DNA from 2 places in the Paenibacillus sp. LjRoot56 genome. Region 2 is predicted to be linked to the other one. Evidence: a T-box and tRNA genes for the amino acid it is inferred to sense, from the RefSeq annotation. Region 2 holds a T-box; the other holds one or more tRNA genes.

Region 1 (6,333 bases), 190 kb from region 2:
AGCACGATTGGAAATCGTGTAGGCGTCACAAGCGTCTCGAGGGTTCGAATCCCTCTCTCTCCGCCACAATCTTTCTAGTAAGGCCCGTTGGTCAAGTGGTTAAGACACCTCCCTTTCACGGAGGTAACAGGGGTTCGAGTCCCCTACGGGTCACCATTTTTACTTCCCATGGAGGCTTAGCTCAGCTGGGAGAGCATCTGCCTTACAAGCAGAGGGTCGGCGGTTCGATCCCGTCAGCCTCCATCACTTTTCCTTATGAAAGACTTGATTTAATAGGAAACGTGACTTATACTTAATGACGCGGGGTGGAGCAGCCCGGTAGCTCGTCGGGCTCATAACCCGAAGGCCGCAGGTTCAAATCCTGCCCCCGCAACCAAATAATACATGTGGAGCTGTGGTGTAGTGGCCTAACATGCCTGCCTGTCACGCAGGAGACCGCGGGTTCGAATCCCGTCAGCTCCGCCATTATTATTACACAATTTAGTTAGGCTTTGTAGCTCAGTCGGTAGAGCAGAGGACTGAAAATCCTCGTGTCGGCGGTTCGATTCCGTCCAAAGCCACCATTTTAAATTAAATAAGCCGTTGTAGCTCAACTGGTAGAGCAACTGACTTGTAATCAGTAGGTTGGGGGTTCAAGTCCTCTCGACGGCACCATTGCTTTGTGGAGGCTTAGTGAAGTGGCTAAACACGGCAGACTGTAAATCTGCTCTCTTCGAGTTCGGTGGTTCGAATCCATCAGCCTCCATTTTCCTTTTTGTAGGGGCATAGTTTAAGGGTAGAACAAAGGTCTCCAAAACCTTTGGTGTGGGTTCAATTCCTGCTGCCCCTGCCAAAAATGCAAGAAACTTAATATTGTGGCGGTCGTGGCGAAGGGGTTAACGCACCGGTTTGTGGATCCGGCATTCGCGGGTTCAAGTCCCGTCGTCCGCCCATTATTACCAAAGCAACATAATGGGGATTAGCCAAGCGGTAAGGCAACGGACTTTGACTCCGTCATGCCAAGGTTCAAATCCTTGATCCCCAGTTTTATATGCGGAAGTGGCTCAGCGGTAGAGCATCGCCTTGCCAAGGCGAGGGTCGCGGGTTCGATCCCCGTCTTCCGCTCCATTATTACTAAGGCGCCATAGCCAAGTGGTAAGGCAGAGCTCTGCAAAAGCTTTACCCCCAGTTCGAATCTGGGTGGCGCCTCCACAAAATTTATAAGCCGGAGTGGCGGAATCGGCAGACGCACAGGACTTAAAATCCTGCGGTAGGTGACTACCGTACCAGTTCAAGTCTGGTCTTCGGCACCATTGTTTTACAAGTTTATGCCGGCATGGCGGAATGGCAGACGCGCTCGACTCAAAATCGAGTCCGAAAGGGTGGAGGTTCGAGTCCTCTTGCCGGTATAACGAACAAAGAAAGTCTATGAAATCATTTGATTTCATGGGCTTTTTTTTGTTCACTTTTGGAACGGAAGAGAGATCAATGTACTTCGTACACATTGTATCTAAAATGCTATGTATATGTGTTTTACAGATAGTAAAATAAGAAGGGAACGCTTACAATGGAAGTTCATTCTCAAATACAACATATGAGGCGGGGACCCTTTGAATATTGTGAATTCGGTAAGGTTTAAGATTTTTATTGGGTTTGTGCTGGTGGTTGCTCCCTTGGTCTTGTTTCTGATTTTTAATAATGTGTATTCCATGAATGTGGTGAGGGATCAAATTTCTCAAAACTATAATAAGCTTCTGCAGCAATACGTGGAGGACACGGATAATACGCTCAAAGAGTTCGATAATTATTTATTTCATCTCTATAGTGATCCTGATGTGATTAATATGAACTTGTATCCCTTGGAATCGGATGATTATGTACTAGCGAAGCAGCGCTTATTCAATAAGTTAACTCGGCAACTGGATATATACAATTTGGTTAATACGTTTTTCGTCTTTTCGAATACGACGGGGGATCTACTTGTATCTACAAGGGAAAATACGTATTACTATGATCGTGTTCAGACGGTGAAACAATTCATCGTGGAAAATTCGAAGAGTCGTCCAAACGACAGCTCGAATGGCAACTGGCTCATTATGAAGGCAGTGAATGGCGACCACTATTTGATGAAGATTAATAAGGATTTGGGCGCAGGGCTGTCAGGCGGCATTCTTATTAAAATGAGCAGCATGGTTGAACCTCTCAGCAAGTGGGACACAGGAGAAGGTGGAGGCACCATTGTCGTATCTCCAGATGGAACTACTTTAACAAACGCCTATTTTCCATCACAAAGATATAAGAACATAAGTGATCAAATCGCGCCGAAGACTTCAGGTTTTCAAATTGTTAAAGATAAGGAGCTTGATCAACAGTTTTTGATTGTGCGGGAAGCCTCCTCACATGCAGATTTGGAATTTGAACTCATTATTGCTGAGAAAAACATGTTGCAGAATTTACCGTATTTGCAGCTGTTAATTTATTTTTTACCATTGGGTGGAGCGTTCGTGCTTGGAGTTTATTTGTTATATGTGCAGCGCATCTTATTCAAGCCATTGATGCAATTAATTCGTGGAATGAGGAAGATTGCCCAGGGGGAATTGTCAATTAGGTTGCATGAAGGCAGTTCAACGGAATTTGCCTTTCTGATTGCTACTTTTAACAACATGGTGGATCAGATTGAGAATCTGAAGATATCGGTTTATGAGGAGAAGATCCGCGTACAGCAAGCGGAATTTAAGCATTTGCAGGTTCAAATTAATCCTCACTTCTATATGAACAGTTTAAATATCATTTATAACCTCGCGGCGTTAAAAGATACGAAATCCGTTCAGAAGATGTCACTTCATCTGGCCGATTATTTTCGTTTTATTATGCGTACGAATCGGACAACGATGACACTGAAGGATGAGATCGATCATATTCGCAATTATTTGGAGATTCAAGTCATGAGATATCCGGACAATTTGACATTTGACATCCAATTACCAGAGACATATAGCCAATACGCTATACCTCCGCTTATTGTACAGCCATTTGTAGAAAATGCAGTGATTCATGGGTTTACGAAGCAGTACGGTATGTATGTCATACAAGTGAAAGCGGAGCAGTATCCAGAAGCGCCTGAGGAGTTCTTTCTCTTGTCGATTAGCGACAACGGGGATGGTTTTCAGCCAGAAATGCTGCAGCAATTAAATTCAGCTCAGTATTTGGATCAATCGGGCGATGAGCATCTTGGGATTTGGAATGTTCGGCATCGGTTGCAAATGAATTATGGGAACAGAGTTGCGCTGAGATTTCTGAATAAGCCGGAGAGAGGGGCTTTGGTTCAAATTAGGCTGCCGCTTCACACCCCCATTGTGGAAGGGACGGAGAAGGATGTTTAACTTATTGGTTGTGGACGACGAGAAGATCGCGGTAAAAGGAATCACTGTGGGGATCGATTGGGAGACGTTTCCGATTGGTCAGATTTTTGAAGCGCTGGATGTGAATGAAGCCAAGCAAGTGCTATCTCAGAATCGAATTGACATCATGATTTCCGATATCGAAATGCCTGGCGCCAATGGCTTGCAGCTGCAGGAGTGGGTACGTACGCATTCACCACAAACGGAGACGATTTTCTTAACGGGTCATGCGAATTTCGAATATGCGCAGCAGGCTGTTCGTTTAGGGAGCTTTGACTACGTCTTGAAGCCAGTGGATCACGATCGGCTGCAAGACATTGTGAAGCTCGCCATTGAGAAGATTAAAGAAGATCAGGAACAGACTGATTTTCATGAAACATATAAGATGTATTACAGTCACTGGGTTAGTGAGCTGCCGACGTTGGTTGAGAAGTTTTGGCAGGAACTGTTGAGTGGGAAAATACCCGCGAATGAGGAACGGTTGACTCGCAATTTCCAGATGTATGAAATCCCATTGGACATGACGAGTAGGATCTTACCGATCCTGATAAGTGTGGAGAACTGGAAGGAAGACCTGAATGCAAGAGATGAAGAGATTATGGAGTATGCGATTCGGAAAGCGGCTGCTGAAATCATTGTTGTGGAGCAAGCTGGCTGCGTGATTCAAGAGAATGGTTCATCTTTAGTTCTTCTGTATGTAGCTGAAGGAAGTGAACTATCTCTATCTGACATCAAAGCGAAGTGCGAGGCTTATATTAGTGCATGTCACCGTTATTTTCAGTGCAGCTTGTCCTGCTATGTTGGCGAAGAAACGCCTTTACTTAAGCTAACGGCGAAGGTAGCGGATCTGTTTCAAAATGAGCGGAACAATGTGACGAAAAGTAACTGTGTGCTTTTGGACAATGAAACTGATCAACCGCTTATGAACAAGCCGCAGGCGCCAACCTTTTCCGATTGGATTGTGTTATTGGAGTCTGGAAAGAAGGCAGAACTGGTGGCGCGCATTCACGAGAATATTGATCGTCTGCAGAAGACTGATGACGTGGGTTCCGAAACGGTGGAGGCTTTCTATTATGGGATGTTGCATGTGGTGTATCATGTTTTGCATAAAAAAGGATTAGCCGTACATGATATGCTCCCTCATCAAGAGCTACAAGACTACACCAGTGCGACGCGTTCATTAAATCAACTGAGGAATTGGGCGGTTCGAACCGCTACCGTTAGCTGTGACTACATGAATAGCCATCTGAAAGGCGTCTCAGCGGTTACAGCGAAGGTATGCCAATACATTGACGACCATATGGAGGAAGAGCTTAGCAGAGAGGAATTGGCGGCTTCTGTGTTTCTCAATCCAGCCTATTTATCGCGTTTATTTAAAAAAGAAACGGGGCTTTCCATTTCGGAGTATAGTCTTAAAGTTCGGATGGAGAAAGCGATGAAGCTGCTTGCGGAAACCAACGATAAGATCAGCTATGTAGCGGAGCAAACGGGTTATTCACACTTTTCCTTTTTCGCAAAAATGTTCAAGAAGTATTCAGGACTTTCCCCACAAGAGTATCGTAAAAACTTCCAGGGGTGATGAGGTTCTGAGGCATGGAATCAGGGGTTAGAACAACTTAAGATGAAATGGCCAAAAGCTGCCCAGGAATGGGCAGCTTTTTGTGCTTTCCAGGGAGAGATGGCAGGCGAATCAAGGTTTAGACGAATGTCACAGAAGTGCTTATTCGGTCACTACGCAGATAGAGATTTATTTCCAAACAATTTACAATGAACCTATAAGAGAGAGGATATAAGCGGATTGAATGGAAAGGGGAGCAAAATAAAAGATGAACAATACGCCAAATACGGCAGCGCAGGCAGCCCCTATACGTACTACGAAACGAACTAGGGTTCAATCAAACTTTCTATGGACGGTTCGCAAATACTGGATCTTCTATGTGATGATGGCACCAGCAGCACTGCTGCTCATCATTAACAACTACATTCCAATGGCGGGCGTTCTGATTGCTTTTAAAAATGTGAATTACACAAAAGGGATTCTAGGAAGTCCATGGGTGGGCTTCGATAATTTCAAGTATTTGTTCTCTAGTGAGGTTGCGTGGGTCATTACTCGAAATACGATCTCGTATAATCTGGTTTTCATCGTATTGAATTTGGTAATCGCCGTTTCAATGGCTATTATGTTTAATGAGATGCGCAGCAAATTTCTATCGAAGTTTCATCAAAGCACGATGTTTCTGCCCTTCTTTCTCTCGATGGTATGTGTAGCATATCTGGTATACGCTTTCTTGGGCGCTGAGCATGGTTTCGTGAATACCGTGCTTCTGCCTAAATTAGGCATAGAGCCGATTGACTGGTATACAGAGCCGAAATATTGGACGGTCATTCTACCGATAGTGAACACATGGAAAAATCTTGGGTACTATACAGTCATTTATATGGCAGCCATTATAGGGATTGATCATGAGTATTATGAAGCGGCTTTAATCGATGGAGCGAATAAATGGCAGCAAGTAAAACGCATCACGATCCCACTGATCATGCCGGTCATGATTACGATGACACTTCTTCAAGTAGGTAGAATTTTCTATGCGGACTTCGGCCTATTCTTCCAAGTAACGAAAAATGCAGGCGCTTTATTTCCGACCACACAAGTAATTGATACCTATGTGTATCAAACGTTCCTGACGATGGGAGATATCGGAATGTCATCTGCGGCAGGCTTGTACCAAGCCGTTGTGGGCTTCCTACTTGTTCTAGTTACGAATTTATTTGTAAGAAAAGTAAGCAAAGAGAACGCACTATTTTAAGAAGGAGTGGCTGTCATGAGTGAAGCAATTTCAGTACGTAAACAACGGATAGCCAGAAAACGAGGACCAAATGAATTAACGCCTACAGCGAATTTGTTGGTTAACGTGTTCTTCTGGATTTATACCGCAGCTTGTATAATGCC
Region 2 (6,333 bases):
AGGCGATCCCAATCGCACGGTGAAGCACCTGAGCGGCGGGAATCAGCAGAAGGTGGCGGTAGGCAAATGGCTGCCGACGAACGCTGACGTGTACATGTTTGATGAGCCGACCAAAGGGGTTGATGTCGGCGCCAAAAGCGATATCTATCGCTTAATCGGTCAGCTGGCTTCGGAAGGTAAAGGAATTATTTATTTATCATGTGAACTGAATGAAATTATAGGAATTGCCGATCGCATCATCGTGATGAGCTATGGGTCTGTGGTGAAGGAGCTGTCCCGCGCGGAAGCGACGCAGGATCTCATTTTAACGTATGCGAGCGCGGGGGAGGCTGAATAGCTTGAAGGAAAAAAGCTTGGATTTTTCATTTAAATACGGTGCTTTGTTTATTATTGCACTTGTTCTTATTGTATTTTCCATTATCAATGAAAACTTTATGACGTATGACAATATCGCGGATATTTTACGCTCGATCTCGATTGTGATGTTTGTCGCGATCGGTGTTACATTATCTCAGATTGTCGATGGTTTCGATTTATCCGCTGGGTCAACTGTGTCATTAGCTACCGTATCAGCAGCAGCCATGATGGTTTGGTACGACCAACCGTTCTATCTTGTTATTCTAGTGCCGTTACTTATCGGTGCGATCATCGGATTCTTAAACGCTGTGTTGATCGTGAAAGTGCGTATTCCCGATCTACTAGCCACACTAGCCATGATGTATATCATTGGTGGAATCCAAAAAACGTATACCAAAGGTTTCTCGATTTACAACAATATGAGATTCCAAGATGGCACGGTGGCACCAGGGAAATTTACTTCCGAATTTCTATGGATTGGACAAGGCAAGCTAGTAGGTGTTCCTGTTCCTGTTGTTATTATGCTTGTTGCGGTTATTGCGGTGCATGTGTTCCTTACTTACACACGTTGGGGTCGCCAGCTGTATATTACAGGAGGGAACCGCGAAGCGGCTCGTTTATCCGGTATTTCCGTTAACAAAATCCGCTTTGCGGCTTATGTGCTTTCTGGTATTTTTGCAGCAATTGGCGGTATTCTGTACGCATCTCGTGTAGGTTCTGGGCAAATTGATGCCGGTTCACCGCTCTTGATGGAAGCAGTAGCCGCTGTATTCGTAGGGTATTCTGTTCTAGGAGCAGGGAAACCTAATGTAATTGGTACGTTCTTTGGAGCTGTACTAATCGGGGTACTTTTGAATGGACTCACGATGCTCAACGTTCCATATTTCGGGTTCGATATTGTTAAGGGCGGCGTGCTTGTTTTGGCGCTAGCAATTACATTCGTTCATTTGAATCGTCGAAAAGCTTAAAGGATGTTGTGCGCGTGTTTCTTGTACGTTGATGCGTTATCACACTAAAGGGAGAAATATTGCGAGAAGTGTGGTATGATAGATTCATTATTTTTATTTCTGAAATGAAATTTAGGAGGAATTATAGAATGGCACAACAAAAACAGCGCAGCGACATGATCAAAAAAGGTTTCGACCGCGCTCCACATCGCAGCTTGCTGCGTGCAGCCGGCGTTAAAGAAGAAGATTTCGGCAAGCCGTTCATCGCGGTTTGTAACTCCTATATAGACATTATTCCCGGACATGTTCATTTGCAAGAGTTTGGTAAAATCGTAAAAGAAGCTATCCGTGAAGCAGGCGGCGTTCCATTTGAGTTCAATACAATCGGCGTTGACGATGGTATTGCGATGGGTCATATCGGTATGCGTTATTCCTTGCCAAGCCGTGAGATTATTGCGGATTCCTTGGAAACTGTTGTTAATGCTCACTGGTTTGATGGTATGGTTTGTATTCCTAACTGTGACAAAATTACACCGGGTATGATCATGGGTGCCCTTCGCGTTAACATCCCAACAATGTTAGTCAGCGGTGGACCAATGAAAGCTGGTAAAGATAAAAACGGTAAATCCATCTCCCTATCTTCCGTATTCGAAGGTGTTGGTGCATTCCAAGCTGGTAAATTGGATGAAGCGGGTCTGGAAGAACTTGAACAATATGGTTGTCCAACTTGTGGATCATGTTCCGGTATGTTCACAGCGAACTCCATGAACTGTTTGGCTGAAGGTCTTGGACTTGCAATGCCAGGTAACGGAACAATTCTAGCCGTTGCTGAAGAGCGTAAACAATTCGTTAAAGATTGCGCGAAACAGTTGATGGTTCTGATCGAGAAAGACATCAAGCCGCGTGATATCGTTACGATTGATGCGATTGATAATGCATTTGCTTTGGATATGGCGATGGGTGGATCTACAAACACAGTTCTTCACACATTGGCTATCGCGGCAGAAGCAGGAATTGATTACCCGATCGCTCGTATTAACGAAGTGGCTGAGCGCGTTCCTCACCTTGCGAAAATCGCTCCAGCTTCCGATTACCACATTGAAGATGTGCATTTGGCAGGCGGTGTGAGTGCAGTAATTAATGAGTTGCTCAAAAAACCAGGTGCTTTCAACGGTGACTGTCTATCCGTTACGGCACAAACACTTCGCGAGAACGTGGCTGGACGTGAAATTCAGAACTTTGACGTTATCCGTCCACTGACGAACCCGCACAGTGAGCGCGGTGGTTTGGCTGTTCTATTCGGTAACTTGGCTCCAGAAGGCAGTATCGTAAAAGTTGGTGCTGTTGATAAGTCCGTTGGCGGACGTCACGTGGGCCCAGCGATCTGCTTCGACTCCCAAGACGAAGCTTTGTACGGTATCGCGAACGGGAAAGTAAAAGAAGGACACGTTGTTGTCATTCGTTACGAAGGACCGAAGGGTGGACCTGGTATGCCGGAAATGTTGGCACCAACATCCCAAATCGTAGGTATGGGTCTTGGCGCGAAAGTAGCCTTGATTACAGACGGACGTTTCTCCGGCGCATCCCGCGGTATCTCGCTTGGTCATATGTCGCCTGAAGCTGCTGAAGGTGGACCACTTGCTTTCGTACATGATGGCGACATCATCGACGTAGATATGGATGGACGCAAAATCGAATTGCAAATCAGCGATGAAGAGTTTGCTAAACGTCGTGAGTCATGGGCAGGATTCCAACAGAAGATTACTTCTGGTTACCTAGCTCGTTATACGAAAATGGTAACGAACGCGAGTGCTGGCGCTATTTTGAAAATCTAATTCTCTTTACAAGATAAAAGCCCTATCCGACTTGTGTCGGGTAGGGCTTTTTGTACAACTATTGGATGTGAGACACACTGTCATCACTATCCCCTAAGCTCAGTTCAGCCTTCGTTGAACCGACACCTGAGCGAAAGGGATAGTGGCCATACATGTAGCTGTCATGAAGAACCTTGATGAAGTGTTACAAATATATCGTACGAATCAAGAGTGTAGGGAATTCAAGCCAGAAAAAAATGCATAAACAAAAGAGAGCCGCTCAAAACTGTCATCGCAACAACAATTGAAATTGTTAATACAAATCGTGCCTTAAAAATTGATAGCATCATTAAGGTGCTCTTCACGTCGATCATGGGCCCGAAAACTAAGAAGGCTAGCAGGGAGCCAGGTGAGAATGACTTGGCGAAGGAGACTGCGACGAAGGCGTCTGTGGTTGAACATAAGGAGAGCAGGTAGGCGAAGCCCATCATGAACACATGAGAGATGAAGGCGCCTTGCCCAATGGCACTCAGGCTGTCCTGTGCCACAAATGTCTGAATCAACGCCGTCAGAAGCGCGCCCAGCATTAAGTATTTGCTCATCTCGAACAGCTCGGAGGAGCCGTGGCTGACCATGGTCATAAGCTGGCTGTCTCCATGGGCGTGGTTGTGGCCATGATGGTCATGTCCATGATCGTGATGCTTATGATTGTGACTATGATCATGAGCATGACTGTGATCGTGCTTGTGATCGTGATCGTGATCGTGAACGTGGCCGTGATGATGATCATGCTGATCGATGTGCTGGCTTCCATGCGTATGGTTATGGCGAGTCAGGCTTGCTGCTGCAGGCTCAATTGGATGCCGTAAAGGGTTGCTCTTGAGAAATCGCGTGAGCAGGAAGCCAATAACCAGGGCGACGCCAAAAGTGAGCCCCATACGTGAGTAGGCCATAGCAGGGTTATCGCGAAAAGCCATCCAAGTGGAAGCGAAGACGATGGGGTTAAGGATAGGTCCCACTAGAATGAAAATAACAGCGATATAGACCGGCATGCCTTTGCGCATCAACCTGCGAACGAAAGGGATCATGCCGCACTCACAGAGGGGGAACATAATTCCCAGCACGCAGGCGAATAACACACCACCGAGGGGGTGTTTGGGGGTCATTCGCTGAATTACACCTTCGGGAATGAAGTTTTCTACGATGGTAGAGAGAAGAACGCCGAGAATCATGAACGGAAGGGCATCTAAGAAGATGTCCATAAAAGCCATAAAGACATGGCTGATAGGTTCGATGACCATCCCCATTGGGGGGAGTTGTCTTGTTGTTACAATCAGAAACAAGAGAAACGCGCACATCACCGTGGAGACGGGAAGACTCCAGCGGTATAGAGTTGAGGACAATGCGTTGACACCCCTTTGCCGAAGGAATTGGTATGTAACTATCCTATGTACATGCTCGGCTATCTAGGACAATGTCCTTGATTGACATTGATACTTAAGCGTGTATAATTATAGGAAATCAATTGCGATGATAGGAACAAGTACGTTTGTCTCCCGTTTCTCAGAGAGCCGGTGGTTGGTGTGAACCGGTGAAACAAGCAAACCGAATGGATCCTTGAGCTTGAAGCTGAACACTGTGTAGAATCACCCGGAACCTAGGCCGGACTCCAACCACAGTTAACTATGCTAAACGGTAGCTCTCCGTTATCAGAGCCTGAAGGTTTACATGTGCATAACTTCGGTTATGTAGGTAGACAAATTAGGGTGGTACCACGGTCTCTCGTCCCTTGCGGAGGGAGGCTTTTTTGTTGTCTTTTTTAGCGATACGAATGAGAAATAGTGAAAAATCATTGGAGGTATTTGGAATGAAACGTGTATTATCTGGCATGCAATCCAGCGGTCAGCTGACGATTGGCAATTATATTGGGGCGCTTCGCAACTTTGTGAAGCTGCAAGAACTTCATCGCTGTTATTTCATGGTGGTCGATATGCATGCGATCACAGTACCGCAAGATCCAGCCGCGCTGCGGGAACAAACGGAGTCCATCGCTTCTTTATACATTGCTTCGGGACTAGATCCGAATAAGGCTTCTGTCTTCCTACAGTCCCATGTTCACGCACATGCAGAGTTAGGCTGGATTATGACGACACTGACGCACATGGGCGAGCTTGAGCGCATGACACAATTTAAAGATAAGTCCGAAGGGAAAGAATCTGTCGGTGCAGGACTATTTACGTATCCATCTCTGATGGCGGCTGACATCTTGTTATATAACGCAGATCTTATTCCAGTTGGAGACGATCAGAAACAGCATTTGGAACTGACGCGTGATCTGGCTAACCGATTTAATAACCGTTTCGGCGATATGTTTACAATGCCACAGCCCTATATGCCTGAGGTAGGCGCCCGTATTATGTCACTAGATGATGCTTCCAAGAAGATGAGCAAGAGCAGTCCGAATGCCGGTAGTTACATCGCGATGCTCGACGAGCCAGATGTTATTCGTAAGAAGCTTAGTCGTGCTGTTACGGATTCTGGGCGTGAAGTGAAGTATGATCCTCAAAATAAACCTGAGGTTAGTAACTTGATGTCGATTTATTCTCACTTTGCGGAGATGAGTTTAGCGGAGATTGAGGCTCGATATGACGGGCAGGGTTATGGTCCTTTCAAAAAGGAACTGGCCGAACACATCGTTTCTGTTCTGGAGCCGATCCAACAGCGCTATCGTGAGATTCGTAGTTCGGGAGCTATTTTTGACATTTTGAAAAAAGGTGCGGACGAAGCTGCCGAAGTGGCGAATCAAACGCTGCTTGAAGTAAAGAAACGGATGGGCTTTATTGTTCGCTAAGTGCATCTCTACACATACAAAAAAGCTCAAATCCCACTAACAGAGGATTTGAGCTTTTTTTGTTCATTCGGAAGGTGTATTATTCCGACGACGCATTTTGGCTTTTGTTACGAAGCCGTAACCGATAAACCCTAACGAAATGAGGGAAAAAAGGAGCACCATCCACGGCTCGCGTAGAGCGATGAATAGGGAAATGCAAGCGAGCAGCAGCGTCCCAACAACTGCGAATAGGAGAGCAAGTGGTTTACTCAAAATAGGCGACCTACTTTCTTGAAGTTCATGACATCTTCTTATATTAAACTTTTTTTAGCGCTGTGCATATAAATTCATTTCCTCCACATACTATCTTTGCAAGCTTGCAAAT

The links. The T-box of region 2 lies ahead of trpS (tryptophan--tRNA ligase). A T-box ahead of a tRNA ligase gene usually reads a tRNA of that ligase, here a tRNA-Trp.
Region 1: it has a tRNA-Trp gene. The T-box ahead of trpS (tryptophan--tRNA ligase) is inferred to sense a tRNA for this amino acid. The anticodon was not compared.

What each region holds. Positions count from the first base shown of each region.
Region 1 is NZ_CAXURV020000003.1:814,631-820,963, reverse strand. It holds tRNA gene ACSQ8O_RS22770 (tRNA-Ser) at 1-66, shown strand, start outside; tRNA gene ACSQ8O_RS22765 (tRNA-Glu) at 82-156, shown strand; tRNA gene ACSQ8O_RS22760 (tRNA-Val) at 171-243, shown strand; tRNA gene ACSQ8O_RS22755 (tRNA-Met) at 300-376, shown strand; tRNA gene ACSQ8O_RS22750 (tRNA-Asp) at 389-465, shown strand; tRNA gene ACSQ8O_RS22745 (tRNA-Phe) at 488-563, shown strand; tRNA gene ACSQ8O_RS22740 (tRNA-Thr) at 579-654, shown strand; tRNA gene ACSQ8O_RS22735 (tRNA-Tyr) at 664-745, shown strand; tRNA gene ACSQ8O_RS22730 (tRNA-Trp) at 759-832, shown strand; tRNA gene ACSQ8O_RS22725 (tRNA-His) at 858-930, shown strand; tRNA gene ACSQ8O_RS22720 (tRNA-Gln) at 953-1,024, shown strand; tRNA gene ACSQ8O_RS22715 (tRNA-Gly) at 1,033-1,107, shown strand; tRNA gene ACSQ8O_RS22710 (tRNA-Cys) at 1,118-1,191, shown strand; tRNA gene ACSQ8O_RS22705 (tRNA-Leu) at 1,204-1,292, shown strand; tRNA gene ACSQ8O_RS22700 (tRNA-Leu) at 1,310-1,388, shown strand; gene ACSQ8O_RS22695 (sensor histidine kinase) at 1,599-3,362, shown strand; gene ACSQ8O_RS22690 (response regulator transcription factor) at 3,355-4,959, shown strand; gene ACSQ8O_RS22685 (ABC transporter permease) at 5,207-6,190, shown strand; gene ACSQ8O_RS22680 (carbohydrate ABC transporter permease) at 6,206-6,333, shown strand, end outside.
Region 2 is NZ_CAXURV020000003.1:620,788-627,120, reverse strand. It holds gene ACSQ8O_RS21825 (sugar ABC transporter ATP-binding protein) at 1-337, shown strand, start outside; gene ACSQ8O_RS21820 (ABC transporter permease) at 339-1,325, shown strand; gene ilvD (dihydroxy-acid dehydratase) at 1,454-3,139, shown strand; gene ACSQ8O_RS21810 (permease) at 3,361-4,419, opposite strand; T-box leader at 4,640-4,911, shown strand; gene trpS (tryptophan--tRNA ligase) at 4,986-5,969, shown strand; gene ACSQ8O_RS21800 (DUF5325 family protein) at 6,033-6,221, opposite strand.